4 regions of the Enterobacter sp. 4974935 genome follow, and region 2 is predicted to be linked to each of the others. Evidence: predicted binding sites of a transcription regulator. Region 2 holds the regulator's gene; each other region holds the start of a gene.

Evidence for each region. The regulator sigma-54, encoded in region 2, starts transcription at its own class of promoters, with help from an activator protein. The targets are predictions, from matches to a motif close to GTTGGCACANNTTTCGCTNT.
Region 1: AC4OVS_RS08520 (branched-chain amino acid ABC transporter substrate-binding protein) is a predicted target of sigma-54. The motif match lies at 3,661-3,680, and genes of this name have one in related genera.
Region 3: glnK (P-II family nitrogen regulator) is a predicted target of sigma-54. The motif match lies at 1,273-1,292, and genes of this name have one in related genera.
Region 4: glnA (glutamate--ammonia ligase) is a predicted target of sigma-54. The motif match lies at 7,044-7,063, and genes of this name have one in related genera.

The regions. Positions count from the first base shown of each region.
Region 1 covers NZ_JBZWGT010000003.1:1,541,240-1,549,055, forward strand. The annotation lists gene AC4OVS_RS08505 (ATP-binding cassette domain-containing protein) at 1-113, opposite strand, end outside; gene livM (high-affinity branched-chain amino acid ABC transporter permease LivM) at 110-1,384, opposite strand; gene AC4OVS_RS08515 (ABC transporter permease subunit) at 1,396-2,310, opposite strand; gene AC4OVS_RS08520 (branched-chain amino acid ABC transporter substrate-binding protein) at 2,379-3,500, opposite strand; gene AC4OVS_RS08525 (YecA/YgfB family protein) at 3,912-4,580, shown strand; gene tyrP (tyrosine transporter TyrP) at 4,609-5,820, opposite strand; gene AC4OVS_RS08535 (YecH family metal-binding protein) at 6,009-6,248, shown strand; gene ftnA (non-heme ferritin) at 6,285-6,782, opposite strand; gene yecR (YecR family lipoprotein) at 6,983-7,321, opposite strand; gene AC4OVS_RS08550 (RpiB/LacA/LacB family sugar-phosphate isomerase) at 7,567-7,816, shown strand, end outside.
Region 2 covers NZ_JBZWGT010000003.1:316,431-324,246, forward strand. The annotation lists gene rapZ (RNase adapter RapZ) at 1-832, opposite strand, end outside; gene ptsN (PTS IIA-like nitrogen regulatory protein PtsN) at 878-1,369, opposite strand; gene hpf (ribosome hibernation promoting factor) at 1,452-1,739, opposite strand; gene rpoN (RNA polymerase factor sigma-54) at 1,762-3,195, opposite strand; gene lptB (LPS export ABC transporter ATP-binding protein) at 3,243-3,968, opposite strand; gene lptA (lipopolysaccharide ABC transporter substrate-binding protein LptA) at 3,975-4,529, opposite strand; gene lptC (LPS export ABC transporter periplasmic protein LptC) at 4,498-5,073, opposite strand; gene kdsC (3-deoxy-manno-octulosonate-8-phosphatase KdsC) at 5,070-5,636, opposite strand; gene kdsD (arabinose-5-phosphate isomerase KdsD) at 5,651-6,637, opposite strand; gene AC4OVS_RS02705 (calcium/sodium antiporter) at 6,651-7,628, opposite strand.
Region 3 covers NZ_JBZWGT010000003.1:3,311,622-3,319,437, forward strand. The annotation lists gene amtB (ammonium transporter AmtB) at 1-846, opposite strand, end outside; gene glnK (P-II family nitrogen regulator) at 882-1,220, opposite strand; gene AC4OVS_RS17185 (SmdB family multidrug efflux ABC transporter permease/ATP-binding protein) at 1,432-3,213, opposite strand; gene AC4OVS_RS17190 (SmdA family multidrug ABC transporter permease/ATP-binding protein) at 3,206-4,960, opposite strand; gene AC4OVS_RS17195 (Lrp/AsnC family transcriptional regulator) at 4,991-5,449, opposite strand; gene AC4OVS_RS17200 (PLP-dependent cysteine synthase family protein) at 5,565-6,611, shown strand; gene cof (HMP-PP phosphatase) at 6,653-7,471, opposite strand; gene AC4OVS_RS17210 (SgrR family transcriptional regulator) at 7,573-7,816, shown strand, end outside.
Region 4 covers NZ_JBZWGT010000003.1:4,416,881-4,424,696, forward strand. The annotation lists gene yihI (Der GTPase-activating protein YihI) at 509-1,024, shown strand; gene hemN (oxygen-independent coproporphyrinogen III oxidase) at 1,213-2,586, shown strand; gene AC4OVS_RS22375 (YshB family small membrane protein) at 2,687-2,797, opposite strand; gene glnG (nitrogen regulation protein NR(I)) at 2,908-4,320, opposite strand; gene glnL (nitrogen regulation protein NR(II)) at 4,332-5,381, opposite strand; gene glnA (glutamate--ammonia ligase) at 5,549-6,958, opposite strand; gene typA (ribosome-dependent GTPase TypA) at 7,336-7,816, shown strand, end outside.

The DNA of each region.
Region 1 (7,816 bases), 1.2 Mb from region 2:
CCAATGAGTGCAGTAATAGAGCCGCGCTGCACCTCAAGATTGATGTCGTTTAAGGCCTTGATCCCGCCGAAGTGCATCATCAGATGTTCTACACGCAAAATCGTTGCGTTCATGGCGCCACTCCTTTACGCACGGCAAATCCGCTGCGGTTGATGCGGATCAGACCGCGAGGACGCCAGATCATCATCACCACCATCAGCATGCCAAACAGTAGCACGCGGTATTCCGCAAAGCTGCGCAGCAGTTCCGGCGTGACGGTCAGCACAAAGGCGGCCAGTACGACGCCGACGGTGGAGCCCATCCCGCCCAGGACCACAATCGCGAGGATGAGGGCCGATTCAAAAAAGGTGAAAGAGGTGGGGTTAACAAACCCCTGCCAGGTGGCAAAAAACACCCCGGCGATACCTGCCGTCGATGCGCCCAGGGTGAAGGCCGAGAGTTTGACCAGAACGTGGTTGAGCCCCATGGAACGGCAGGCAATCTCATCCTCACGGAGCGCTTCCCACGCCCGTCCAATGGGCATTCGGGTCAGCCGGTGTTTAATGTACAGCACCAGCATGACTACCAGGAAAAGCACCGCATAGATGAAAATAAACTTCATGTTGGGGTTATAGGTCAGGCCGAAGAACTCGTGGAAAGGGATGCCACCTTCTTTGGCGCGTCGGCCAAACTCCAGGCCAAAAAAGGTCGGAGCAGGGGCTGAAACGCCGTTAGGCCCGCCGGTGAAGGTGAGCCAGTTGTTCAGCACCAGGCGGATGATCTCGCCAAACCCGAGCGTGACGATGGCGAGATAATCTCCGTGCATGCGCAGCACCGGAAAGCCGAGCAGGGCGCCCGCGCCCGCAGCCATTAGCGCCGCCAGCGGCAGCATGCTCCAGAACCCAAGCCCCAGATACTGATACCCGAGCGCCAGCCCGTAAGCGCCGATGGCATAGAAGGCGACATAACCCAGATCCAGCAGCCCTGCCAGGCCAACGACAATGTTCAGCCCAAGACCGAGCAGGACGTAGATCAGTCCGAGTATAGCGACCGTCAGAACGTATTTTGTGGCCACAAACGGGAAGCAGATCGCCAGCGTGACAATCAGCGGAATGATCCAGCGCATGCGGCTTTTATACGCCGGTGGCCGGACATACACCCCCGCATTGTCGGATTCAAACCGCGCCTGTAAACGTCTTCCGGCCGCCGTAGCTGAAAAGGCGCTCAGCAAAAAGCGTCCCAGCATCACCGTGCCTACAATCCACGCCAGCCGCTGGCCGTCAAAGGTAAAGCTGTAACCATCCAGTATCACGCCCGCAATCGGGCCGAAAATAATCAGGGCGATCATTCCGGAAAAAATCGCGTCCAGAATGCAGCGCTTCAGGGAAAAGCCGTCAGAGGTCATCGCGTTGTTCCTTACACTTTAGCCACGACAGGGCGGCCCAGCAGCCCCTGAGGACGGAAGATCAGGATTAATACCAGCAATCCAAACGAGAACACGTCTTTATAATCCGAGTTCACCATCCCGGAGAATTGCGCTTCTGCGACGCCCAGAATCAGCCCGCCAAGCATCGCACCGGGCAGAGAGCCGATGCCGCCCAGCACCGCCGCCGTAAAGGCCTTGATGCCGATAACGAACCCGACGTAAAAATCAAAGGTGCCGTAATTCATGGTGATCAGCACGCCCGCCAGCCCGGCCATGGCTGCGCCGATAACAAACACCAGCGAAATAATTCTGTCGGTGTTGATACCCAAAATGGAGGCCATCTTACGATCCTGCTGCACCGCACGGCACATGCGCCCTAAGCGGGTACGGTTGATAATCCAGGTCAGCACCAGCATGCCCGCGAACGAGGCGATGAGAATAAAGACTTTGGTATAGGTTATCTGGACAAACCCTTCGCCGAGGTGAAAACGCAGCACGCCATCCAGCATGGTCGGTACGCCCTGCTGCCGCGGGCCCTGACTGAGCTGGACGTAGTTTTGCAGTATCAACGACATCCCGATGGCCGAAATCAGCGGCGCCAGACGCGTCGAATTGCGTAGCGGCTTATAGGCGATGCGCTCAATCGTCCAGCCATAAACGCCGGTGACCACGATGGTGAAAACAAGGGTTCCCAGGATCAGCAGCGGAAAGGAGTGGAGTCCAAAAAACGCCAGCAGGGCCAGGCCAATGGCCGAGAGATAGGCGGAGATCATATACACTTCGCCGTGGGCGAAATTGATCATACCGATGATGCCGTACACCATGGTGTAGCCGATGGCGATAAGACCGTAGACCGAACCCAGCGTTAAGCCATTAATTAATTGTTGCAGGAAGAATGTACTCATGGTCGCGCACCTGAATAAAGGGTTACGCCGACAGTCAGACCTGCCGGCGTTGAGCAGATTCCGTCCCGTTATGGCACTTCTTTATATTTGCCTTTGTCGTCCCACTGGTAGACCACGTAGTCAGACACTTTGAGGTCACCTTTGCTGTCCCAGGCTTTTTTACCCATCACCGTGTCGACAGGGTTGGCCTTCAGCCACTCGCTGGCTTTTGCGGAATCCGTCCCTTTCGTGGCCTTGAATGCCGCTGCGATAGCCTGCACAGACGCGTAGGCGTAGAGGGTGTATCCTTCTGGTTCAAATTTACCGGCGCGGAATTTCTCGATGACGGCTTTTCCGTCCGGGATCAGGCGCGGGTCTTTACCGAAGGTCATGTAAATACCGTTGGTGTACTGCGCCCCACCGGCGGCGGTGACCATCTCTTCATTGACGATACAGTCTCCCGAGAAGAACTTCGCCTGCACGCCCTGTTCACGCATCTGGCGAACCAGCGGGCCCGCTTCCGGGTGACAGCCCCCGAAGAACACCACGTCTGGTTTTTGTGCGCCAATTTTGGTCACCAGCGCGTTAAAGTCTTTTTCCCCGCGGGACAACCCTTCGTACATCACTTCCTTAACGCCGCGTTTCGCCAGCGCCGCTTTAGTGGCGTCCGCCAGCCCCTGACCGTAGGTGTCTTTATCGTGGATGATGACGACCCGTTTGGCTTTAAGCTTATCAAGAATAAAATCGCTGGCGACCTGGCCCTGCTGGTCGTCACGTCCGCACATGCGGAACATATCGCTCATGCCCCGCTCGGTAATAAGCGGGTTCGTTGAGCCGGGGGTGATGGAGAGGATCCCGGCATCGCTATAGACCTCGGAGGCGGGCATGGTCGACGAGGAGCAGAAGTGGCCGACGACCGCTTTCACTTTATCCTGATCGACTAAGCGGTTGGCGACGGCAACGGCCTGTTTGGGTTCGCAGGCGTCATCGCCCTGAACCAGTTTGATTTTCTCACCGTTGATCCCGCCAGCGGCGTTAATGTCTTCCGCCGCCTGCGTAGCGCCATGCCAGTATTGATCGCCATAGGTTGCGTTCGGGCCTGTGAACGGCCCGGCCACGCCGATCACGATATCGGCCTGTGCAGAAAAGGCCGTCACCAGACAACCGGCCAGCAACAGGGAGAGGGGAGTTTTGGTAAATTTCAGCGACATTATTATGTTCCTTAGCAAAGAGGTTTTTGCACCAGGTATAAACCCGAACGCCTGATGGCATCGTAAATCCAAAAACAAGAGCGAGAACAAAATGCACTTTAGAAGCAATCTCGTGCTTAATACGGCGAGGATCCCACGCACCGCGAAGCGCGCAGAACATTAAGCAAAAAGGTTGCCAGAATGGTTAATCCCTTGACCGGGTCACAACACGTTGAGTATAGAGCGCCGTTTTATGCGCCTTTGCGGGATGAGATGAATTTACAGCGGAGATCACATCTCCTTAACAACAAAGCCCATAAGTTGTGCAACGGTCACGATTTGCACGTTTTTGCAGCAATAAAGACCTAAACTTCAGATAGGCATGCGCGGCGATATATGTCAGGATCGTTTTTTTTATCAGGAGTATCAGCAATGGCTGAAGGCCCATTAAATGAAAGCGAGATGGCGTGGCTGGAAGAGACATTAATCTCTTACGGACACGACGATGCATCCGTGATTGACGTGTCCGAACTGGACGGCATGCTTACCGCAGTACTTTCCGGTCCCGTTGTGGTGGAGCCCGACACCTGGCTGGTAGCGGTATGGGGTGGTGAGAAGTATATTCCACGCTGGAAAAACGATCGTGAAATGAACCGTTTTATCGATCTCTGCTTTAAGCACATGAACGATATTGCCGAGCGCCTGAGCGAATACCCGGATCAGTTTGAACCGCTGTTTGGCTATAACGACGTTGACGGTCAGAGCTATACCGTAGTGGAAGAGTGGTGCTATGGCTACATGCGCGGCGTGGCGCTGACGGACTGGTCATCCCTGCCGGAAGCGCTGGAAGCGGATCTGGCGGTGATTGCCCTGCACGGAACGGAAGAGAACAGCGAGAAGCTGGAAGCGCTGACCGAAGAGGAGTATATGGCCAGCATCGAGAGCATTCAGCCTGCGGCGCTGCGTTTGTACAACTACTGGGTGGCTAATCCGCAGCAGCCGGAAGCGAAAAAGCCGATCGTGAACGGGTCGAAGGTGGGACGTAACGATCCGTGTCCGTGCGGGAGCGGTAAGAAGTTTAAGAGTTGCTGTCTGCACTGAAAAAAGGGGCTATTCATAGCCCCTTTTTTTATCCCACTTCCGGCAGCATCCCCGCTGCAATCAAAATCTGCACCAGAATAATCACCACCCCACAACCAAACACCACGCACAGCAGCGGCTTACCACCCGCCACGCGGTATCCTTGCTGCGGATGTTGCTGGCGGCTCTTCCACGCCAGCAGGGAAGGCAGCAGCAGGGCCAGTACCGATAACGCCACGCCAGCATATCCTAGCGCCATCACAAACCCGCGCGGATAAAAGAGCGCGAAGGCCAGCGGCGGCAGGAAGGTCATCGCCCCCGTCTGTAGGCGTCCGGCAACGGTATTGCGACGCTGGAAAAGATCCGCCATATAGTCAAACAGGCCAAGCGCCACGCCGAGGAAGGAGGTTGCCAGCGCCAGGTCTGCAAACAGATGTACCGCCAGCTCCACGTGTGAAGAGGCCACCACGTTACGCAGGGCAACCAGGAATCCATTCAGACCAGAATGCTCTGCCATCAGGCCGATAAAGGTGGTGGAATCAATACTGCCCAGCGTCACCAGCTGCCAGAACAGGTAAGCAATCAACGGAATGGCGCTGCCGATCACAAAGACGCGGCGCAGCTTGCGAATATCCCCGTTCATATAGCTCACGATGCTCGGCACGCTGCCATGAAAACCGAAAGAGGTGAAAATCACCGGGATGGCCGAAAGCGCCAGACCTTTCTCAAGCGGGAGGGAGAGCAGGTTAACCTTGTGCACATGCGGTGCCAGCAGCACCAGCATCACAACAAGGAAGAGAATTTTGGCGCTGAACAAAAAACGGTTAAACAGATCGACCAGCGACGTGCCCGCACAAACCACACCGCCACCGATCAGCGTAAAGACAATGGCGCCTGTTTCCGGTGAAAGCGACGCACCGAAGCCGTCATTGATACTTGACGCAATTAGCTCCCCGGCGCCGCTGATGTAGGCGGCGGTCAGCGCGTACATCAGGAACATCATGCTGAAACCGGTGATCCACTGCCCGTAGCGTCCAAGATAGCGTGCAGCCAGGGAGCCTAAGCCGGTATCGGCAGGGACATGTTGATAAACCTCCAGCAATAATAGCGCGGTGTAACACATCAGGGCCCAAAGACCGCCCAGCAGCACTACGGTAACCCCAAACCCGACGCCGGCGGCAGCCAACGGCATGGCCAACATTCCTGCGCCAATTGTCGTTCCGGCGACGATAAAAATACTTCCCAGAGTTCTGTTCTTCACGCTTTCCTCTACAACGCTTCCATACCGCGACTCATTCTGCGGCGCAGAGTAAGGGAAAAGCACCATCTCGTCAAATCACCGTTACATAGGGTGTAATGATTAATTTACAAAAAGAAAGGGGGAACCTGCGCCAGCGCAAAGCGTGCCGTGGAGGGAGCATTTAGTCTGCTTTTTATTTGCGAGAGGTAATGATGTCAATTCACGGACACGACGTGCTGAATATGATGATTGAGTCAGGTGAGCGTTATACGAAGGAGAGTCTGGTTGAGGCGATACATGCCCGCTTTGGCGAAGCGGCGCGTTTCCATACCTGTTCAGCTTCGGAAATGACAGCCGCGGAGCTGGTGGCGTTTCTGGCAGCGCGCGGAAAATTCATTCCGGCAGCAGACGGATTTTCCACGCACGAAAGTAAAATTTGCCGTCATTGAATAAAGCGGTGCTGAAAACTCAGCACCGCTTTTCTATTAATTCTGCGTGTCGAGCGTCGACAGCTCTTTATCAATGAAGTACAGACCTTCCCCGGATTTACCTGCCAGAGATAATTTATCCAGCACGGATTTAAACAGCTTCTCTTCTTCGTGCTGTTCAGCCACATACCACTGAAGGAAATTAAAGGTTGGATAATCCTGACTGGTCATGGCGGCATGAGCCAGTTCATTTATTTTCTGGGTGATCAGCTGTTCGTGCTCATAGGTGGCACGGAACAGTTCATCAAGAGAGCCGTACTCGGCGAAAGGCGATACCACGTTATCAATGCGCGGCAGGCTGCCGGTGTCCGTCAGGTAATCAAACAGACGCTGCATGTGCGTCATCTCTTCCTGGGCATGACGACGCAGGAAGGCGGCAGCCCCTTCAAAGCTGTGATAGCTGCACCAGGCGCTCATCTGCTGATAAAGCAGGGAAGAAAATAGCTCAAGATTCATTTGCGCATTGAGCTTGTCGATCATTTCAGTTTTTAACATGGTGCAGCTCCGGTTTATTAATTCTGGTTCACGATGAGCGACACTATAATTTGTTATTTAATTATTTGCAAAAAGTAAAATAAATATTTATTTATTAAAAATACGAATGGGAATAAAACGCATTGCCGCCATTTGTATTTATTAATGAGAATTGTTTTTGTTCTTATTAAATAAACTGCCAGCGTGACTGGCAGTCGCGGTTAATACCACGGATTCTGGCTGGAAGAGGTAACGGCATATCCCTGACATTTATACTGAATGGTCACACTTTCGTTCAGACAGAGTGAACCGCTGATCAGGGTGCAGGTTTTAATCGGCTGCCCGTAGGCTGACGCGGAGGCGTAGCCCATGCGTTGGCAGGCCTTTGTTGCCGTACCGTTATTAACATAGTCATCAGACCAGGCGTTTTGGAGCATGGTCTGGCCATAGTCGAGGCGCACAATTCCGTTTGGGGCATCCGTACTACTGACTTCTGCCTGACGGTTGATGCTGCACCCGGCGAGCAACAGGATCGTTCCGGCTATGATTACACGTTTCATGTTTCACTCTGCGTGACGGGAAATACGCCATTGTAACCAACGCGACGGGACGCAATGGCCGGAATAGCCGGAGGATCTGCCCTTTCACTGTACAACGAGCCGGGCCACCGAGCGAAATTGTGAGCGCATCTTTGTTTTTTAAAACAAGTTTTCACTTAATTTGAAAGTGCGTTTGTTTGATAGTAAGGTTAAGTTGAAAAGGTATCCACAGCGGGATCGCCCGCCATGCATTCAGGAGAGACAAGATGAAAATTGCACTGATGATGGAAAACAGCCAGGCCGCTAAGAATCCCATCATCCTTAATGAGCTGAAAGCCGTTGCTGATGAGAAAGGTTTCCCGGTCTATAACGTTGGTATGAGTGATGAGAACGATCATCATCTCACTTATATTCACCTGGGCATCATGGCGAGCATTTTGCTTAACGCAAAAGCCGTTGATTTTGTTGTCACCGGCTGCGGTACCGGGCAGGGCGCGTTGATGTCCCTGAACATCC
Region 2 (7,816 bases):
TGCGATGACGGGACTGGACGTTCTTCCCGCGTGAGCGGAAGTAATCGGCCAGCTGTTCGGCAATGTAGACCGAACGATGTTTACCGCCGGTACAGCCAATCGCCACCGTCAGATAGCTACGATTGTTTGTCTCCAGCATAGGTAACCATAGCTCAAGGTAGCTTCGCGTCTGGTAGATAAAATTGTGTACTTCTGTGTGTCGGTCGAGGAACGCCGCCACCGGCTTATCCAGACCGGTCATCGGACGCAGTTTCGGATCCCAGTGTGGGTTCGGCAGGAAACGCACATCAAAAACGTAATCCGCATCGATAGGGATACCGTGCTTAAAGCCGAAGGATTCAAACACCATCGTCAGTTCGCGCTCGCGCTTGCCGAGTAAGCGAGTACGCAGCATTTCCGCCAGCTCGTGGACGGACATTTCTGAGGTGTCGACAATCAGGTCGGCCCGGGAACGCAGCGGCTCAAGCAGATCGCTCTCTTTATCAATGGCGCTTTCCAGCGAAAGATTTTTACTCGAGAGCGGATGCAAACGACGTGTATCGCTGTAACGGCGGATCAGCGTGTTGCGGTCAGCATCCAGGAACAAGAGCTGAGGCGAGAAGCACTCCGGCAGGCTGTTCATTGCCTGCTCGAAGATTTCCGGCGATTCCGGCATGTTACGCACGTCAATACTGACGGCGGCAGAGATTTGCCTGTCCGCCAGCGTCCGCGCCAGATCGGGTAACAGCACTACCGGCAGGTTATCTACGCAGTAAAATCCCATGTCTTCCAGCGCGCGCAGGGCCACGGACTTCCCGGACCCCGAACGACCGCTGACGATCATCAGCACCATGTTCCGTTTCTCCTCAGGGAAGCCGTTCTGAAGGCCCTTTCCCGATTATGCCTCATCCTGATTGCCTTCTGCTTCAGTGATAATTTGATAAAGTTCTTCATCACTTTGAGCTGAGCGCAGTCGACGACAAATGGTTTTATCCGCCAGACGTTTGGCAACCAGCGACAGCGTGTGCAGGTGGGTTTTGGTCTGATCGGCAGGAACCAGCAGCGCGAAGAGCAGATCCACAGGCTGGTTATCGATGGCGTCAAAAGCGATAGGCGTTTCCAGTTGCACAAACACCCCCACGGCACGCAGCGTATCTTCTTCCAGCTTGCCATGCGGGATCGCAATGCCATTGCCGATGCCGGTACTGCCCATTTTTTCACGGGTCAGAATGGCTTCAAACACGATCTGCGGCGGCAGACCCAGCTGTTTTGCGGCCAGCTCACTGATGATTTCCAGCGCACGTTTTTTGCTCTGGCAGTGAACGCCACTGCGGGTACAATCCTGGTTAAGGACATTGCTCAGTTGAAGAGCGGAATCGTTGTTTATCATAATTTCACCTAAGCGCTAACTGTACAAATGGCCTGTTGTGTTTCACAACAGGCCGTCCTGCACCCGTTAACTGCCCGGACAATTAGTGTTGTTTCAGTTTATCTTTATGTTTATTGAGCTGTCTCGCAAGCTTATCAATCAAGCCGTCGATAGCCGCGTACATGTCTTGCCCTTCCGCACTGGCATGAAGTTCCCCTCCGTTGACGTGCAGGGTCGCATCCGAGATATGCGTCACTTTCTCCACTTTCAACACAACATAGACCTGGTTGATCCTCTCGAAATACTGCTCGAGTTTCGCGAACTTAGCGTTTACAAAATCGCGTAAAGCCTCAGTAATTTCGACGTTATGTCCGGTGATATTGAGCTGCATAGTGTCTTCCTTATCGGTTGTGTCAAACCAGTTGTTTACGCTGGTTAGACGGCGGAATGGATAAAGACTCTCGATACTTCGCGACAGTACGGCGTGCCACCATAATACCCTGATCGGACAGCATGGTGGTTAACTTACTGTCACTGAGTGGCTTCGCGGGGTTCTCCGCGGCGATCAACTTCTTCACCAGGGCGCGAATAGCTGTTGACGAGGCTTCGCCGCCGCCTTCGGTGTTCACGTGGCTGGAGAAGAAATACTTAAGCTCAAAAATACCGCGTGGGCTGTGCAGATACTTCTGCGTGGTCACGCGGGAAATGGTTGATTCATGCATCTCGACGGCCTGGGCGATGTCCGCCAGCACCATCGGTTTCATAAATTCTTCGCCCTGCTCAAAGAATGCCTGCTGCTGTTCGACAATACAGCGGCTGACGCGCAGCAGCGTGTCATTACGGCTTTCCAGACTCTTAATCAACCAGCGTGCTTCCTGAAGGTTGCTGCGAATGTATTGATTATCAGCGTCGTTACGGGCGCTGGTGCACATGGAGGCGTATTGCTGGTTGATTTGCAGGCGAGGAATGCTGTCGGCGTTCAGTTCAACGACCCAGCGGCCATTGTGTTTTCTCACCAGCACATCAGGAATAACGTATTCCGGTTCGCTGGTCTGGATAGATTGCCCCGGACGCGGATCGAGTGACTGGATCAGATTCACCGCTTCCTTCAGCACCTCTTCTTTGAGGCGCGTGACGCGCATCAGGGTGCGGAAGTCGTGATTTGCCAGCAAATCCAGATGCTCGCTGATGATGAGCCGGGCTTCATCAATCCACGGTGTCTCTTTGGCAAACTGCGAAAGCTGGATCAGAAGGCAGTCGCGCAGATCTTTCGCGGCGACGCCAATCGGGTCGAAACGCTGAACGCGTTTCAGGACGGCTTCGATCTCTTCCAGTTCAATCTCGTCATCGCCGATGCTTTCCAGAATCTCGTCCAGCGTCACGGTCAAATAGCCCGTGTCGTCAACGGCATCGACAATCGAGGTGGCAATGGCGCGATCGGTATCGGAGAAAGGCGTCAGCTCCACCTGCCACATCAGGTAGTCCTGAAGCGACTGGGTAGTTTCGCCCTGGTAGACCGGGAGTTCATCGTCCTGGTAATCTGCACGCGTCCCGGAAGGGGTACCCGCGGTGTAGATTTCATCCCAGCTGGCATCCAGCGGCAGTTCCTCCGGCATCTCTTTCTGTTCGAGCGCATCTACGGAGTCGAGCGTTTCTGTGTCCTGCGTCTGCTGAGCGTCTACCTCGTCATGAAGATCGGTTTGCTCCAGCAGCGGATTGCTGTCCAGCGCCTGCTGGAGCTCCTGCTGGAGTTCTAACGTGGACAGCTGCAACAGACGGATTGCCTGTTGTAGCTGCGGCGTCATGGCCAGTTGCTGGCTGAGCCGTAATTGCAAACCTTGCTTCATGTTCAGAGCGTTTTTCTCCGGTTCGGCGTGACTTAACCTCTACCCTATCAGAGTCTGAAGTCTTCCCCAAGGTACACGCGCTTAACATGCTCATCTTCGAGGATTTGCTGTGGCGTGCCGTGGGCAATCAGATGGCCCTGGCTCACTATGTAGGCGCGCTCACACACGGCCAGCGTTTCACGAACGTTGTGGTCCGTGATCAGTACGCCAAGCCCGCTGTCGCGCAGGTGCTCAATAATACGTTTGATATCGATAACGGAGATGGGGTCAACGCCCGCAAACGGTTCATCCAGCAGGATAAATTTCGGGTTTGCTGCCAGCGCGCGCGCAATCTCAACGCGGCGGCGTTCACCACCGGACAGCGCCTGACCGAGGCTGTCACGCAGATGTTCGATATGAAACTCTTCCATCAGCTCGTTCGCACGGTCAGTGCGCTGCTCGCTGGTCAGATCGTCACGGATCTGAAGCACGGCCATCAGGTTGTCGAAAACGCTTAAGCGGCGGAAGATGGAGGCTTCCTGCGGCAGATAGCCGATGCCACGACGCGCGCGGGCATGCAGTGGCAGCAGGCTGATATCTTCATCATCGATGATGATGTTGCCGGCGTCACGCGGGACAATGCCCACCACCATGTAGAAGGTCGTGGTTTTACCCGCCCCGTTAGGGCCAAGCAAACCCACGATTTCGCCGGAGTTGACGGTCAGACTGACATCTTCGACGACGCGGCGGCCCTTATACGCTTTCGCGAGGTTTTTTGCAGTTAAAGTTGCCATAACGAATTAGTTACTCTTTTTCTGTGCCGGAGCCTGGCCGTTGTTCTTGTCCTGCAATTGCGAAGGCACAAGAACGGTCGTGACGCGTTTGCCTTTTTCACTGGAGGCCTGCATTTTCTGCTCTTTCACCAGATAAGTGATCTTGTCGCCTTTGATATTGCTGTCCAGCTGTTCCAGGTAAGCATTACCGGTCAGGATGACCAGATCCTTCGCCAGTTCATAGTGCATATGCGAGGCATGGCCTTTCACCGGCTTGCCGTTGTCCTGCATCTGGTAGAAGGTAGCCGGGTTGCCATAACCATCGATAATCTCTTTGCCCTGCTCGCCGCCCGGTCGGGTAACGACCACTTTGTCGGCGTTGATTTTGATGGTGCCCTGGGTCATGACCACGTTGCCGGTAAAGGTGACGACGTTACCCTGCATATCCAGAGACTGGGTATCGGATTCAATATGAATCGGCTGTTCGGTGTCGCCAGTCACAGCAAGCGCGGGAAGACTGGCCGCCAGCAGCGCGCTGGCGATAACAACTTTAAGGCTGAGTTTGTTTGTTTTGAATTTCATAGGAGGTTCTAACCTTTTCAATCAGCTCGGCGTTTTTGCTGCGTAAGTTCCCGCGCATTCTTAAACCGCTGGAATTAAATGTTGTGCCATACAGGGTGACTAAATCCTGCGACGTGACATCCTGGGTGACCAGGTTGATCTGGGCGTTATCCGTCGTAATTTTTCGCAGTTGCGCGTCAGCGGTCAGGGCGTTGACTTCAACGTGACCATACAGGTAAAGCATACGGTCATTTGTCAGTTTTGCCCGGTCAGACTTGATAGACCACGTCGGCACTTTGTCCGTATCAAAGGTGGTCATGACCGGTTGGGTAAACCACGAAGTACCGTCATCTGAAAAATATTCTACATGCTGAGCAACGAGGCGATAGTTCAGCGCGCCTTCCGGGCTATAGACCACGGTGTCGCTGTGATCGCTTTTATAGGTCGGGTCGCTCGTGTTAACCACTTCCGCTTGCGTATCTTCGCGGTCAGCGAGGTTTACGCCAATCAGTACCAGGGCGACAAGCGCAAGCAGAATGATAACCCAACGTCTGGTTTTACTCATATCGATTGCCCTTTCGCCTCATCAAGCTTGCCCTGCGCCAGCAGAAGCAGATCGCAGACTTCACGGACGGCGCCGCGGCCACCGTGAATATGGGTAACGTAATCAGCACGCGGGATCAGCAGCGGGTGCGCGTCAGCCACGGCGATGCTCAGACCCACCTCCGCCATGACTGGCCAGTCGATCAAATCATCCCCGACGTATGCCACATTCTCTGGTGCAATGGCCAGTTTTCCCAACAGATCCCGGAAGGCTACCATCTTATCAGACTGCCCCTGATAGAGATGGGTAATGCCCAGCGTTTCACACCGATCTTCTACCAGTTTAGCTTTCCGCCCGGTGATGATTGCAACTTCAATACCGGACGTGAGCGCACAGCGGATACCGTAACCGTCGCGAACGTTAAAGGCTTTCAGCTCTTCGCCGTTATTGCCCATATAAATCAGACCGTCGGAGAGCACACCATCCACATCGAGGATCAGCAGGCGGATATTTTCCGCCTTTGCCATCATGTGGGCGCTCACCGGGCCATAACAGGTTGCAAGGGATGCACCCGCATTACTCATTGTCTTATCCTTCATTACACTACGCCAGCGCGCAGCAGATCATGCATATGTACCACACCCAGCAGTTGGTCGCCATCGGCAACCATCACTGAGGTAATATGACGGGACTGCATCAGGTTCAGTACATCTACCGCCAGCGTGCCCGGACGGACGCGGATCCCGCCTGGTGTCATTACATCAGCGATGCCCAGCGTTCGGACATCCACACCCATATCGAATACCCGGCGCAGGTCGCCGTCGGTGAAAATGCCCTGAATCTTCATCAGATCGTCGCAGATAACCGTCATGCCCAGGTTTTTACGGGTGATCTCCAGTAACGCGTCGCGCAAAGAGGCCTCTTTGCTGACGTGCGGGATCTCATCCCCGGTGTGCATAATATCGTTGACCCGCAGCAGCAGTTTGCGCCCGAGCGCGCCGCCGGGGTGAGACAGAGCGAAATCTTCAGGCGTAAAACCGCGGGCTTCCAGCAGCGCAACGGCAAGGGCATCGCCCATCACCAGCGCGGCGGTTGTGCTGGAGGTCGGCGCCAGCCCCAGCGGACAGGCTTCTTTCGGCACCTTCACGCACAGGTGAATATCTGCCGCACGCGCCATGCTGCTTTCCGGGCGGCTGGTCATGCAAATCAGCGGTACGTGCAGACGCTTCAGCACCGGGATCAACGCCAGGATTTCATTCGATTCCCCGGAGTTGGACAGCGCAATAACCACGTCCTGCGGCGTAACCATGCCGAGGTCACCGTGCGCGGCTTCACCGGGATGAACGAAGAATGACGACGTGCCGGTACTGGCAAAGGTCGCCGCCATTTTGCGCCCGATATGGCCGGATTTGCCCATCCCCATCACCACGACTTTACCGGCGCAGTAGAACATCTTCTCACAGGCCAGACTAAAATCCTGATTAATGTACTGATCTAACTGCGCCAGACCTTCACGTTCAATCTCCAGAACGTCTTTGCCTGCTTTCTGAAAGTCAAAACCCGGCTGCAATTCTATTTGCGACATAATGCGTTTCCGTTTACCCAGAGAGAAGTGGCGAGAGCCAGTACAGCATCGCCAGCCATACGATAAATCCACCCGTCAGCAGCGCGCCCGCGCCTTTGCCGATCTGCTCTTTTCGCCGCCAGCAGAGCAGGGCGAAAATTACGCTGACCAGTAGCATCACACCGTAATCGCGCGTGAAGACCATAGGGTTAAACGGCCCCGGTGAGATTAATGCTGGCAGCCCCGTCACGATCGCGATATTGAAAATATTCGAGCCAATGATATTGCCGATGGCGATATCATCTTCCCCTTTACGCGCCCCGGCGATGGCGGTAGCCAGCTCTGGCAGGCTGGTGCCGATGGCGATGACCGTCAGACCGATTGTCAGTTCGCTCATCGCAAACGCGTTCGCCAGCACCGTCGCGTTATCGACCACCATCCGCGTGGCCATTGGCATTATGATCAGCGCGACGCCCAGCCACAGCAGGGCGACGGGTAAGGTCCCTTCCCGTGGCAGCTCGGCGAGATGCTCACGCGTGAGGCTATCATTACCCTGTTTTTCCGCCAGACGTGCGATCTTCACGCTGTAAAGCAACCAGATCACGGCCAGGGCGAGCAGGAATATACCGTCACCGACGCTCAGCACCCCGTCATAAAGCACATAGCCTGCCAGCAGACTGACGACTAACATTAGCGGCAATTCACGACGCAAAACATCGGAATGTACGCGAAATGGATGCAGTAATGCGGCTAAGCCTAAAATCAGCAAGATATTGACGATGTTAGAGCCAATCGCAGTGCCAATAGCGAGGTCGACCTGGCCATGCAACGAGGCTGAAACAGAAACGATGATTTCAGGAAGCGATGTGCCTACACTGACCACCGTCATCCCAATAATGATGGGCGGCATGCCAATGAGTCGACAGAGAATGGATGCGGCAAAGACCAAACGGTCAGCACTGTAGACCACCAACAGTAAACCAATTATTAACAGTGCTGTTGCTAAAAGCATCAAAAGTCCTTTCTTCAGGTATACTCGCTGGTCCACTGCGCACGAATTTTAGCGCCAGATGAAGTCTGAGACGTGACGAATTCCTAATTTTGACTTTATGCGCCGGAAAAGTAAAACAAATGCCAGCTTTCGCTAACCCCAATAGTGAATATTCTGTAAAAATGCGGGGTTTAGGGCTGATTTACGCT
Region 3 (7,816 bases), 3.0 Mb from region 2:
ACCCAGCAGGGATGGCTTGCCGCGAACGGCCCACTCGCCAAATACCCATGAGAGGATGGCCCCGGCAGTTGCCACCACGGTATTCACGAAGGCCAGCGCGGCGATTTCGTTAGCGGCGCTGGCTGAACCTGCGTTGAAGCCGAACCAGCCAAAGTAGAGGATGGCGGTGCCGGTAAAGACCATCGGCAGGTTGTGCGGCTTAAATGCTTCTTTCCCGAAGCCCACGCGCTTACCAATCAGGTATGCGCCTACCAGACCTGCTACGGCGGCGTTGATGTGAACAACGGTACCGCCCGCAAAGTCCAGAGCGCCATGGGAAGCCAACAGACCACCGCCCCAGACCATATGCGCAATCGGGACATAGGAGAGCGTCAGCCAGACCACCACGAAAATCAGTACCGCAGAGAAGCGGATACGCTCAGCCAGCGCGCCCACAATCAGCCCCACGGTGATGCACGCGAATGAGCCCTGGAACGCGACATGAATATACTGATAGAAGCTGCCCATTACCGCGGTCAGTTCGATATTTTTCAGCATCGCCCAGTTAACGTTGCCGAAGAAGGCGTTGCCCTCCCCGAAGGCCAGCGAGTAACCGTAAACCACCCACAGCACGCACACCAGCGCGAACGTGACGGCAACCTGCGTCAGCATGGAGAGTACGTTCTTGCCGCGGATCAGGCCGCCGTAAAACAGCGCGATCCCCGGAATCGTCATGAACAGCACCAGCGCGGTGCAAATCATCATAAAGGCGTTATCGGCTTTGTCTGCCACAGCAGGTGCAGCCATTGCCAGGCCCGGCAGCAGTGCCAGCGAACCCAGACCTGTTTTCATTGTTGCTTTCATCATTTTCTCGATCCCTATCACTGTGTGCCAGGAGTTACTTACAACGCCGCTTCGTCAGATTCGCCGGTACGGATGCGAATGACGCGCTGTAGTTCGGCAACGAAAATTTTGCCGTCGCCAATTTTTCCGGTGTAGGCCGCTTTGCTGACGACATCAATCACCTCATCAAGCTGATCGTCGGCAATCGCCACATCAATCTTCACTTTTGGCAGGAAGTTAACGCTGTATTCCGCCCCGCGATAAAGCTCGGCATGACCTTTCTGACGCCCAAAGCCTTTCACTTCGGTGACAGTCAGTCCCTGAATACCCATGGAAGACAGCGCTTCACGCACGTCTTCGAGTTTGAATGGTTTGATTACCACCGTAACCAGCTTCATATATCCCCTCCAGTCAGAATTCGGTAATGGCCGCAGCTAACACGAGAGGTATATTGCAAAGGGTGTGCCAGAAGTGAAATGTGAGGAGGAAAGCGCCGCGGCGCGCATGCGCCGCGAAGGGGTGAAAAAAAACGCACCATGGCAGTGCAGGGTGCGTTTCAGTTTTGCACCAACGGTTAAGACTGTTAGCGCATTGCCTTGTTATGGTGCATCAGGCGCTGAGCGACTCCTCCTCGCGCACGCTGGCGGCCAGCTCGTCGCCTGCCAGCTGCAACTGATACATCTGCCAGTAGCGTCCTTTCGCCTCGAGCAGCGCTTTGTGCGTACCCCGTTCAACGGCCTGGCCACGGTGCAGCACCAGAATGGTATCGGCATCGACGATCGTTGAGAGGCGGTGAGCGATCACCACCAGCGTAGTGCGATCCCGCACGGCAGCCAGCGCCAGCTGGATCGCCTGTTCGGTACCGGAGTCGATGCTTGCGGTCGCTTCATCCAGAATCAACACCTGCGGCGTCTCAATCAGCACGCGCGCCAGCGCCAGGAGCTGCTTTTGCCCGACAGAGAGGTTATTGCCTTGCTCGCCCAGCCGGGTATTGATCCCCTCGCTTAACCCGCGCGCCAGATCTGCCAGCTGCACCGTTTCCAGCACCTCCCATACCTGCTCAGGCGTGAAAGATCGTCCCAGCGTCACGTTGGCATAAAAGGTATCCGCCAGCACTACCGGATCCTGCTGCACCATCGCGACGCCTTTACGCAACGCGTTGTGGCTAAGCGCGGAAAGAGGCCGTCCATCCAGACGGATCTCCCCCTGCGTCAACGGATAGTAGCCCATCAGCAAACTGGCGAGCGTGCTTTTGCCGCTGCCGGTATGCCCAACCAGGGCGACAAAACCGCGCGACGGTACCTCGAGGTTGATATCCTGCAAGACAAGCTGATCGTCGCGGTAGGCAAACGAGACATGATCAAACGCTATGGATCCACTTTCCAGCGGACGTTCATCATCGCCATAGGTCTGACGCGGCCTGTCCATCAGCTCAAACACACGCTCACCCGCGACTACCGCCTGTTGCAGCATCGATTGCTGCGTAGTGAGTTCAATCAGCGGTTCGTTAAGACGGCCAAGGTAACTGATAAACGCGTACAGCACTCCCACCTCAATGGTTCCGCGCGTCGTCAGGCCAAACAGCATCAACATCCCGCACAGCACCAGCGCAGAGAAGAGGCTCAGCAGCGGGCGTAACAGGAAGCCGTCCAGACGTAACGTCTGCATCCGCGCCATATAGTGCGAGCGGCTGGCTTCTCCCATTCGCTCGCCAAAACGCGCCTGCTGGCGAAACTGCTGGATAACGCTCATGCCGTTGATCACTTCGTTGAAGCCATCATTGATATCTGCAAGGTAAGCGCGCACGCGACGAACAATCGGCGTGCTGTAGCGCTGGTAAATTACCATCACAATCAGCACCGCCGGGAAAATAGCGATCGCCACCAGCGCCATCCGCCAGTCCAGACTGAACATCGCCACCAGCATCGCGCCAATCAATGCGGCACTGCGCAGAACCGTTGCGACAACGGTCACATAAAGGTCGCGGATCACCTCGGTGTCATTGGTGACGCGCGAAATAACCTGCCCGACCGGCTGGGTATCAAACTCGCTCAGCGGCTGACGCAGCGCGGCATCCATCACATCCGTGCGTAGCTGCTGGACCACGCCCACGGCGGCCCGGTTAAACAGCAGCGACTGCGCATAGTGCAGCCCCGCCGCCGTCAGCTGTAGCCCGACATACGCCACACCCAGCCCCGCCACCAGCCCCAGCGGCAGATAGCTTTTCGCCACCATGTTATCGATAAAATAGCTGATAAGCAGCGGACCGGTCACCTCCGCAATCGCGGCGATCCACAGTAACAGCACGGCGATGGAAAGCGGTTTGCGCCACGGTGAGCCATAGGCGAGCAGCCGTTTTAACGTCGGCCACATCTGTCCAAACTTACGCATCGGTGACCTCCTCATCCAGCGCAGCTTCAAGCTGTTGATAGCGGTACATATCCCGATACCAGCCGGCCTGCCCGGCAAGCTGCTCATGCTGACCACGCTGAGCAATATGCCCGTGCTGAAGCACCAGAATTTCACTGGCTTCGGTAAGGGCCGACAGACGGTGCGCGCTGATGATGACCGTGCGCCCCTCCCCCCACTGGCGAAGGTTATGCAGAATTTGATGCTCGGTACGCCCGTCAACCGCGGACAGCGCATCATCCAGAATCAGGATCTCAGCGTCCAGCAGCAGCGCGCGGGCAATAGAGATACGCTGTTTTTGTCCACCGGAGAGCATAACGCCCCGCTCACCCACTTCTGTGTCGTAGCCCTGCGGCAGGCGCAGAATATCCTCATGGACGCTGGCTAAGCGCGCCACATGCTCGATCTGGTCCTGTGTCGCCGTCGGGCACCCGAGCGCGATATTGTTGGCTATGGTGTCTGAAAACAAAAACGGCGTCTGGCTGACGACCGCCAGGCGGCTGCGCCAGTCATCCAGCAGCAGACGTGGCAGGGGGACGTCATGGAAACGGATATCGCCTTCGCTCACGTCAAAATGGCGCTGAATCAGTGACAGAATGGTGCTTTTACCGGAGCCCGTCGGGCCGCAGATGCCCAGCATCTGACCAGGACGCAGCGTGAAACTGACGTTTTCAAGCACCGGATGTTCCGTTTGCGGGTAGATAAAGACGCGGATATCAGCCTTCAGAACACCCGGACCTTCCGGTACCGGCTCGCTGCCATCGTTCACTACCGGCACTTCCGCCAGCATGGCGCGGATACGGCTGTAGGCGGCGCTCCCACGTTCAACGATGTTAAACATCCAGGCCAGCGCCAGCATCGGCCAAATCATCAGCCCGAGGTACATCGCAAAGCTGGTTAACTGCCCGAGGGTCATGGTGCCTCGCACCACCATCCAGCTGCCGCCGCCCACCGCCAGCAGGTTCGCCATGCCAATCGCAATATAGATTGTCGGATCAAAGCGGGCGTCTATACGCGCCACGCGCATGTTTTTCGCACCGGTATCGGCGGCGTCGGCCGCAAACAGCGCGGACTGCCTGTCTTCCAGACCAAACGCTTTGATCATGCGGATGCTGGTCATGCTCTCCTGGGTGCGATCGTTTAACGACGAGAACGCCGCCTGCGCCAGCTTAAAGCGTTCATGGAGCTGCTCGCCGTAGCGGTTAATCGCCAGCGCCATCAGCGGCATCGGCAGCAGCGCCAGCAGCGTGAGCTCCCAGCTAATTTGCGTAGACATCACAATCAGTACCGCACAGCCCATCACCAGGGAATCCACCAGCGTTAACACCCCTTCACCGGCGGCAAACACCACACGGTCCACATCGTTTGTGGCGCGGGCGATGAGATCCCCGGTACGATGACGCAGATAAAACTCAGGGTGCTGGCGGCTCAGCTGGCGGTAAAAGTCCTCGCGCAGCTCAACGGCAAGCTGATAGGACGCGCCGAACAGCAGCACGCGCCAGACATAACGCAGCAGGTAAACCACCACGGCCGTCAACACCAGCGTACCGACCCACATCATCACCCGTGCGGCGGTGTAATGTTGTTCCGTAACACCATCCACGACGTATCCCACCACTTTAGGCGGGATCAGTTGCAAAATGGCAATGATAATAAGCAGGGCCACCGCGCCGAGGTAGCGTTGCCACTCCCGACGAAAGTACCAGCTTAATTGGGCAAATAATCGCACGCGGTCTTTTCCTGAAGATATTTTATGAATTTATTCAATGGGTAACGCTGTGGTGTATTTAATCTGTTCCATGGCGAAACTGGAGGTGACATCGGACAAGCCCGGTACGCTATTGACCAGCCGCTTGTAAAAATCATCGTAGCGCTTCATGTCTGCCACCTGAACGCGCATCAGATAGTCGTATTCCCCCGCCATGCGCCAGAAGCCGAGCACCTCGGGCATGTCGGAAACCTGGGTGACGAAGCGGCTGTACCATTCGCTGCTGTGATGCTGCGTTTTTATCAGGACGAAGGCGGTCAGTCCAAGCCCCAGTTTTTCGGGGTCCAGCAGCGCCACACGTCCCAGCAGAATGCCATCGTCTTCCAGCTTCTTGAGGCGCTTCCAGCACGGTGTGGTGGTCAGATTAACGGCATCTGCCAGCGCCTGCAAAGAGAGGGTGCAGTCGCTTTGCAGCAAAGAAAGCAGCTTGCGGTCAATTTTATCTAGCATATCCACCTCCCAGAGAAAATTATTCTCCTTACATTCTATTTTAAAGGCCAGATAGCAACAATTTTTTCTGTGCTTTTCGCTATGCTGGGCACAAAATGACAAACGGATAACTACGATGAATAGCACCTGGGTTAAACATGCCATCAGCGAAATAAATGCCGACTATCAGCGCTCGGCAGATACCCATTTGATCCGCCTGCCTTTGCCTGGATTTCCCGGCATCCAGCTTTACCTGAAGGATGAAAGTACCCATCCTACCGGCAGCCTGAAGCATCGCCTGGCGCGTTCACTCTTTTTATACGGTTTATGTAACGGCTGGATTAAAGAAGGCACCACGATTATTGAATCGTCGTCCGGATCAACTGCCGTCTCAGAGGCCTACTTTGCCCGCCTGCTGGGTCTGCCGTTTATCGCTGTGATGCCCTCCTGCACGGCGAAACGTAAAGTTGAACAGATCGAATTTTACGGCGGACGCTGCCACTTTGTGGAAAGCGCCTGCGAAATCTATGCGGCCTCCGAAATGCTGGCCCGCGAACTAAATGGTCACTATATGGACCAGTTCACCTTCGCCGAGCGCGCCACCGACTGGCGCGGCAATAATAACATTGCGGACAGCATTTTCCGCCAGATGACCCACGAGCCACATCCCGTCCCCTCATACATTGTCATGAGCGCGGGCACGGGCGGAACCTCCGCCACCATCGGACGTTATATCCGCTGTCAGGGTTATGATACGCAGCTGATGGTGGTTGACCCTCAGAACTCGGTGTTCCTTGATTACTGGCAATCTCGCGATGCCAGCCTGCGCAGCCCTGTGGGGAGCAAGATCGAAGGAATTGGTCGCCCGCGCGTCGAACCCTCGTTCATTCCGGACGTTGTGGATGAGATGCTCCGCGTGCCGGACGCCGCCAGCGTCGCGACGGCGCACTGGCTGGAGACACAGCTTGGCCGTAAGGTCGGAGCCTCTACCGGCACCAATATGTGGGGGGCGCTACAACTGGCCGCGAGAATGCGTGAAGAAGGCCTAAGCGGCTCTGTCGTCACGCTGCTGTGCGACAGCGGGGAACGCTACCTGGACACCTATTACAACGCAGAATGGGTACAGGCCAATATTGGCGATGTTGAACCGTGGAAAGCGCAGATTTTGCATCTGGTGAAATAAAAAAAAGCCAGGCTTTAGCCTGGCTTGCTGGAAGGATCTCGCTATTCGGGGGAATATGGGAGGTTATTTTTGTCCAGCCAATGCGTCAAAAAATGGGACACCGCTTCGTTACGACAGTGTCCGATAACCGGTAAATGCGGGAGCGCGGCGATAAGTTGCGGCATCGCGTTCCCCATAATCAGACCACGGCCTACGCTGCTCAGCATCTCGTGGTCGTTCATGGCGTCACCAAAGGCCATACAGTCCTGCATCGTCAGCCCCAGACGATCGCTCAGCACCGCCAGCGCAGATCCTTTGTTACAGCCCACCGGCAGCACTTCAAGACAGTCCACCGCCGAGAAGGTCAGGTGCGCCCGGTCACCCAGCGCCTCGTTAAGCTGAATACGCAGGCGGCAGAGATCGTCGTGATCGCCGCAGAAGCAGATCTTGGTTACCTTGTGGGCCGGAATGCGGCGCAAATCGATGAGCTGATATTTAAAGCCACTGTAAACGTGAGCGTGCAGCAAGGCCGGGATCTCACGCCCGGTAAACCAGCCTTCATCGTTAAAAACATGCACGCTGGCCTGCGTATCCCAGGTGCTGTGCAGGACGATGTCCGCCACTTCCGGATCCAGATCCTGACGGTGCAGCACATCGCCCTCGACGGAGTGAATGCGCGTCCCGTTGCCGGTGATCAGGAACGCATCGAGGGCAAATGTTCCCAGCAGATGGCGCATCTCCAGCACATGACGACCAGTGGCAAACGTCAGGGTGACTTCACGCTCGCGCAGGCGCTTAAGTGTGTTCAGGGTTTTCTCCCCTAAACGGTGATCCGGCATTAACAGCGTGCCGTCCATATCAAATGCAGCGAGCCGAGCCATAATTACTCCCGAAATGTGATGCGGTTAACTTGTGCATCAGTATTACGTGAGATATACGGAAGTAATAGTGAATAGATGATAATTATTGTTCCGGGTTTTTCATGCGCCAGCTTAACCGTCTTAACCAGTATCAGCGTCTGTGGCACCCCTCCGCCGGCGCAACGCAGCAGGTGACCATCAGTGAACTTGCCAGCCGCTGCTTTTGCAGCGAGCGACATGTACGCACCCTGCTGCGCCAGGCGCAGGAGGCGGGCTGGCTAAGCTGGCACGCCCGCTCCGGACGAGGAAAGCGTGGGGAATTACGCTTTCACGTCACCCCGGATTCGTTGCGTAATACGATGATGG
Region 4 (7,816 bases), 4.1 Mb from region 2:
ATTGACGTGTAAGTGAAAGCCCTACGGAATGTAAGAGATCTGCCCTTAAACGTATGAGAAATTTAAGAGAAATCGCAGGCACTAAAAAACTCAAAAGATTAAAATTCAAAGAGTTATTAATGAGTAATTATCTGAAAATCCGGTTTAGTACCTTTTCGTTGCTTGTTAGTTTAAGAGAACAAGGTAAAGTGTGCGTCAAGGCGAGGATGCCAGCAGGAAAACGACTTAAGGATAAGGGTCAGGAGCGCCAGGAGGCGAAGACTCAGGATTGTCAGGACGACCGGCGCCTGGAGGCGTTTTTAACAGGAAACGGAACCGTATCACGGACGGTAGTAGCCAAGGGATAAACAGGGTTTGTTGAAGGCAAACAGGGAATGTCTGACCCGTTAAGGGTTGTGAGTCAGGAAAAAAGGCGACAGATTGCTCTGTCGCCTTTTTTCTTTGCTTGCTTTCTGCTAGATTTCGCCGCAATTCTATACTGAAGAAAACGACTTAAAGATAAAACATCATGAAAAAACCGACCTCCGCTGCGGGCGCGAAACGCCCTGCAAAAGCACGCCGCAAAACGCGCGAAGAACTGAATCAGGAAGCGCGCGATCGCAAACGCGATAAAAAGCATCGTGGCCATACTGCGGGTAGCCGTGCTAACGGTGGCGGTGCCGCAGGCGCTTCTGCAAAAGGCAAACAGCAGAAAGATCCTCGTATCGGCAGTAAAACTCCCATTCCACTGGGCGTGACAGACACGCCGGTCACTAAGCAGCACAAACCAAAGAGCGAGAAACCTATGCTTTCACCGCAGGCTGAGCTGGATATGCTGGAGAACGATGAGCGCCTGGATGCGCTGCTGGAACGTCTTGAAGAGGGTGAAACCCTGACCGCTGAAGAGCAGTCCTGGGTAGATGCCAAACTGGATCGCATTGATGAACTGATGCAGAAGCTGGGTCTGTCCTACGATGATGAAGAAGACGAAGAGGAAGACGAAAAGCAGGAAGATATGATGCGTCTGCTGAAAGGTGGAAACTAACATTTGCACCCGGCAGGTACACTCGTCCTGCTTATAACCCTTCCGGTTATATGTTATCTGGTGTGGTTATTCGTTAAACTACGGCGGTTGTCGCGGCGACAGAAGTGGCTGCGCACCCGAATGATGGCCCGCAACGGGACCAGAACGGGCCGCCGTATACGAACGCGACACCAACGGAAGGAGTGAGCATGTCTGTACCATCTATCGACTGGGATTTGGCCCTGATCCAGAAATATAACTATTCCGGGCCGCGTTATACCTCATACCCCACCGCGCTGGAGTTTTCTGACGCTTTCGGCGAGGCGGATTTTCAGCAAGCTGTGGCGCGCTATCCCGAGCGCCCGCTGTCGCTCTACGTCCATATTCCGTTCTGCCACAAGCTCTGCTACTTCTGCGGCTGCAATAAGATCGTTACCCGCCAGCAGCACAAAGCCGATCAATACCTCGATGCGCTTGAACAGGAAATTCTGCACCGCGCACCGCTGTTTAAAGGCCGTCACGTCAGCCAGCTTCACTGGGGCGGCGGTACGCCAACCTATCTGAATAAAGCGCAGATCAGCCGCCTGATGGCGCTACTGCGCGGCAATTTCAGTTTTAACGACGACGCTGAAATTTCGATCGAGGTCGATCCGCGTGAAATCGAGCTGGATGTGCTGGATCATTTACGCGCCGAAGGCTTCAACCGCCTGAGTATGGGCGTACAGGACTTCAACAAAGAAGTACAGCGCCTGGTCAACCGCGAGCAGGATGAAGCGTTTATCTTTGCCTTACTCAACCATGCGCGTGAAATCGGCTTTACCTCAACGAATATAGACCTGATTTACGGCCTGCCGAAGCAGACGCCGGAGAGCTTCGCCTACACGCTTAAACGCGTGGCTGAGCTCAACCCGGACCGTCTGAGCGTCTTTAACTATGCGCACCTGCCGACGCTGTTCGCCGCGCAGCGCAAAATCAAAGATGCGGATCTGCCTTCCGCCCAGCAGAAGCTGGACATTTTGCAGGAGACCATCGCCTCGCTGACCGAAACCGGCTATCAGTTTATCGGGATGGATCACTTTGCCCGCCCTGACGACGAACTGGCGATTGCCCAGCGCGAAGGTGTTCTCCACCGTAACTTCCAGGGTTACACCACCCAGGGCGATACCGATCTGCTCGGAATGGGTGTCTCCGCTATCAGCATGATTGGCGACTGCTACGCCCAGAACCAAAAAGAGCTGAAGCTGTATTACCAGCAGGTTGATGAAACGGGCAACGCGCTGTGGCGCGGCATTGCGTTAACGCGCGACGACTGCCTCCGTCGTGATGTGATTAAGGCGCTTATCTGCAACTTCCGTCTCGAATTCCGCGAGGTGGAGTCGCAATGGGATCTGCAATTCAGCGATTACTTTGCCGAAGACCTGAAGCTTCTTGCGCCGCTGGCGAAAGACGGGCTGGTGGATGTGTCGGAGAGCGCGGTGGTCGTCACGCCGAAGGGGCGTCTGTTGATTCGTAATATCTGCATGTGCTTCGATGCCTATCTGCGCCAGAAAGCGCGTTTACAGCAGTTCTCGCGCGTGATTTAAGTTGCAATGCCGGATGGCGCTTCGCTTACCCGGCCTACAACTCGCAACTATGTAGGCCGGGTAAGGCGAAGCCGCCACCCGGCTTTTCATCGACAGCTCGTTAGCTAAACAGCCCAACCAGCGCCGCACACAGCACCGCCGCAACGGCAGTTTGTGGCGTGTGGCTTTCTGCTGCTCCGCTCGAAAGCAAAGTCACTAATGATTCCAGCATGATGCTCCCCCCTGTTTCCGGGCACGATCATACAAAACTCATCGGAACAGTAAAGCGCAAAATAACGGCACTTTGCGCTCAATTAGTAACCTTTACACAGCGGAGTAAGATCACTCCATTCCCAGCTCTTTCAGCTTGCGCGTCAGGGTGTTTCGACCCCATCCCAACAGGCGAGCCGCTTCCTGTTTGTGGCCCTGGGTATGACGAAGCGCGGTGGTCAACAGCGTGCGCTCCATTTCAGGCTGTGCTTCAGAGAGCAAGTTTTGATGACCGGAACGCAGCGCGCGATCTGCCCACTGCGCCAGCAGCGTCGCCCAGCTGTCCGGCAACGTATGTCCTGCGGTGCTCTCGGGCACGGTGGCTTCAAACAGTTCTGCCGGTAAATCCTGAATCAGCACTTCCTGGCCGGCGGCCATCACCGTCAGCCAGCGACAGGTGTTTTCCAGCTGACGCACGTTGCCCGGCCACGCCAGACGGGTGAGGGCGGCATCCGTTTCCGGATGAAGCTGCTTGGCTTCCACGCCCAGCTCGCGGGCCGCCACCTGCAGGAAATGTCGCGCCAGACGCGGGATATCTTCCCGACGCTCGCGCAGCGGCGGCAGGTGGACGCGGATCACGTTCAGACGATGGAATAAATCCTCACGGAATTTCCCCTCCTGTACGCGCAGCTCCAGGTTCTGGTGCGTCGCGGCGATAATGCGTACGTCCACCTTCACCGGCGCATACCCGCCCACGCGGTAAAACTGTCCATCTGCCAGCACGCGCAACAGTCGGGTCTGTACATCCAGCGGCATATCGCCGATTTCATCCAGGAAAAGCGTGCCGCCGTCAGCCTGTTCAAAGCGTCCCTGACGAATGGTATTGGCTCCGGTAAATGCCCCTTTTTCGTGGCCGAACAGCTCAGATTCAATTAAATCCTTAGGGATCGCTGCCATGTTCAGGGCGATAAAGGGGGCTTTCGCCCGCGGGCTGTGGCGATGCAGGGCGTGTGCGACCAACTCTTTACCGGTCCCTGATTCACCATTAATCAAGACGCTGATAGACGAACGCGAAAGACGCCCGATGATGCGAAACACGTCCTGCATGGCTGGCGCTTCACCGATGATGTCCGTCGTTGGTCCAAAGTCGGGGGCATTGCGGGGCTGCTGTTGCTCCTGATAGTGGCTGATAGCGCGCTCAACCAGCGCAACGGCTTCGTCGATATCAAACGGTTTTGGCAGGTAATCAAACGCGCCCTGCTGGTACGCGCTGACGGCAGCATCCAGGTCGGAGTGGGCGGTCATTATGATGACCGGAAGCATAGGGTGGCGCTGTTTGATCTGCTTTAAGAGCGCCAGTCCGTCCATTCCCGGCATGCGAATATCCGAGAGCAGAACGTCCGGCGTTTTGGTGGTGAGTGCGTCGAGCACCTCGCTGCCACTCTCAAACGTCGTGCAGCTTAATCCCGCTCCTGTGAGCGCGCGTTCAAGCACCCAACGGATGGAGCTATCGTCATCGACTACCCAGACTATCCCTCGTTGCATAAACGTCACCTTTATTTTTTAATCGGCAGGAAAACCGAAAACTCGGTATGTCCCGGCCAACTGGTAAATTCAATTTTGCCGGAGTGTTGGTCAATCAAATTTCGGGCTATGGATAACCCCAGCCCGGTGCCGCCTTCGCGACCGCTGACCATCGGGTAGAACAGGGTGTCCTGGAGATGCGGCGGGATCCCCGGTCCGTTATCTTCCACATCAATACGTGCTGCCAGACGATAACGTACGCCGTGCAGCGTCAGCTGGAACGCGGTGCGGGTACGCAGAATAATTTCGCCACCCTCCGGGCCCAGCGCCTGCAACGCGTTACGCACAATGTTCAACAGCACCTGTTCAATCTGGTCCGGATCGTGCGCCAGCTCCGGCAGGCTTGGGTCATAGTCACGCACCAGCGTGACGTTATCCGGCAGCTCCATCGAGACGAGTTTCACCACCCGCTCCGCGACCTTGTGAATGCTTTCTGAAACGTGCATCCCTGGCTGCTGCGGCCCGAGCAGGCGATCGACCAGATTACGCAGACGGTCCGCCTGCTCAATAATGACGTTGGTATACTCCGCCAGGGCAGGGTCAGGCAGCGCTTTGGTCAAAAGCTGTGCCGCACCGCGTAAGCCGCCCAGCGGGTTTTTGATCTCATGGGCCAGCCCGCGCACCAGGTCGCGCGCCGCAATCTGCTGCGCATGCTGAAGCTGCTCCTGGCTGAGACGACGCTGGTTATCCATCGGCGCCATTTCCAGCAGAATCATGCCATCTGGCAGACGCTGTGCGGTGAGGGACAAAATATGCGAGCGTCCGTCAATCACCAGCGTCACTTCGTTATCGGTGAAGCCCTGACCCGCCTGCAAACTCTCCTGCATCAGGCCAATATTCAGCGAGAAATAGCTCAGCAGTTCTGGCAGCGGCGTGCCAAACAGTTTACGGGCGCTTTGGGCGAGCAGCTGCTGCGCCGCCGGGTTGGCGTAATGCACCGCCAGCTCGTCGTCGACCAGCAAAATACTGTTAATTAAAGAATTGAGGATCTGCCCAGCATCGGGCAGCGTGCCAGTTGCCATTCAGCAGTCTCCTGGAGTCGTTGCACTATTTTAGTGCAGTATAGCGTTTTAGAGGTAAAAAGCGCGTGAGATCAGGTTGTTGGTGGAGAAAAAAGCCCATCCGAAGATGGGCTAAAGTTTCCACGGCAACGACTCCCGACGCGTATGCGCCGGGTAAAACAAATCAATTAAACGCTGTAGTACAGTTCGAACTCAACCGGGTGCGGCGTCATGCGAACGCGGTCGTTTTCTTCGGTACGCAGCGCGATGTAAGCGTCGATAGCTTCATCGGTGAACACGCCGCCAGCGGTCAGGAACTCGCGGTCTGCGTCCAGCGCCTGGAGGGCTTCTTCCAGAGAGCCGGCAACCTGTGGGATCTCTTTCGCTTCTTCTGGCGGCAGGTCGTACAGGTTTTTGTCCATGGCTTCGCCCGGATGGATCTTGTTCTTGATACCGTCCAGACCGGCCATCAGCAGTGCTGCGAAGCACAGGTATGGGTTAGCCGCCGGGTCCGGGAAGCGCACTTCGATACGACGCGCTTTCGGAGACGCAACCACCGGGATACGGATAGAAGCAGAACGGTTACGGGCAGAGTACGCCAGCATTACTGGTGCTTCGTAGCCAGGGACCAGACGCTTGTAGGAGTTAGTGGTTGGGTTCGCCAGGGCGTTGATCGCTTTAGCGTGTTTGATAACACCACCGATGTAGTGCAGCGCCTGCTCGGACAGACCCGCGTACTTGTCGCCAGAGAACAGGTTAGTACCGTTCCTGGACAGGGACATGTGGCAGTGCATACCGGAACCGTTGTCGCCAAACATGGGTTTTGGCATGAAGGTCGCGGTTTTACCGAAACGGTGCGCAACGTTGTGCACAACGTATTTGTAGATCTGAATCTCGTCCGCTTTTTTGGTCATGGTGTTGAAGCGGGTGGCGATTTCGTTCTGGCCAGCCGTTGCCACTTCATGGTGGTGCGCTTCAACAACCAGGCCCATCTCTTCCATGATCAGACACATGGTAGAACGGATGTCCTGTGAAGAATCGACCGGAGGAACCGGGAAGTAACCGCCTTTCACGCCCGGACGGTGACCTTTGTTACCACCTTCGTACTTGGTGGAAGAGTTCCATGCGCCTTCGATGTCATCGATAGCGACGTGGGAACCAGAAATGGAAGCACCAAAACGGATGTCGTCGAACAGGAAGAACTCTGGCTCTGGCCCGAACAGAACGGTGTCTGCAATACCGGTAGAACGCAGGTACTCTTCAGCGCGTTTTGCGATGGAGCGTGGGTCACGGTCATAGCCTTGCAGCGTGCCAGGTTCCAGGATATCGCAGCGGATGATCAGCGTAGGTTCTTCGTAGAACGGGTCAATGAGCGCAGTGGTTGCATCTGGCATCAGAACCATGTCGGATTCGTTAATGCCTTTCCAGCCGCCAATGGAGGAGCCGTCAAACATTTTGCCTTCTTCAAAGAATTCGGCGTTCACCTGATGAGCAGGGATCGTGACGTGCTGTTCTTTACCTTTGGTATCGGTGAAGCGCAGATCAACAAACTTCACTTCATGTTCGTTCAGCATCGTCAAAACGTGTTCAGCGGACATACTTAACTCTCCAGATTGGTCATTGTCGTCGTGGTAACGAGGTCTTCAAATCGGCTGGGCTGCCATATTTTTACTGTATTTCTGTAAAGCGAAATCTGTGCCAACTTTTAAAACACCCCAAAAAGGCGTTATCATGCGCACCATAGTGCAGAAGGGCTGCACCACATTGGATTCGTTGCACCATTATAGTGCTTCAGTGTGAACATTGAGCACCATATTGGTGCAATTTACGTTAAAGTGCCCTTTTACCGCTCCGTGAAAGCGATCACAAAGCATCTCTGCAATACTTGTTTGCGGGGGATGTTTGTGATCCTGTTTTGTAGTGCGATTAATCCGTGTACAATAACGCGCTATTTCTAAATGCCTGAGGCAAAGTTGTGATCGAAAAATTGCGTAATATCGCCATCATCGCGCACGTCGACCATGGTAAAACTACCCTGGTTGACAAGCTGCTACAGCAGTCCGGTACGTTTGATGCTCGTGCCGAAACTCAAGAGCGTGTGATGGACTCCAACGATTTGGAGAAAGAGCGTGGGATTACCATCCTCGCCAAAAACACCGCTATCAAATGGAATGACTACCGTATCAACATCGTTGATACCCCAGGGCACGCCGACTTCGGTGGTGAAGTTGAGCGCGTGATGTCCATGGTGGATTCCGTGCTGCTGGTGGTTGACGCATTTGATGGCCCTATGCCGCAAACGCGCTTCGTGACCAAAAAAGCATTTGCCCACGGCCTGAAACCTATCGTTGTGATCAACAAGGTTGACCGTCCTGGCGCGCGTCCTGACTGGGTTGTTGACCAGGTCTTCGACCTGTTCGTTAACCTCGACGCGACCGACGAACAGCTGGACTTCC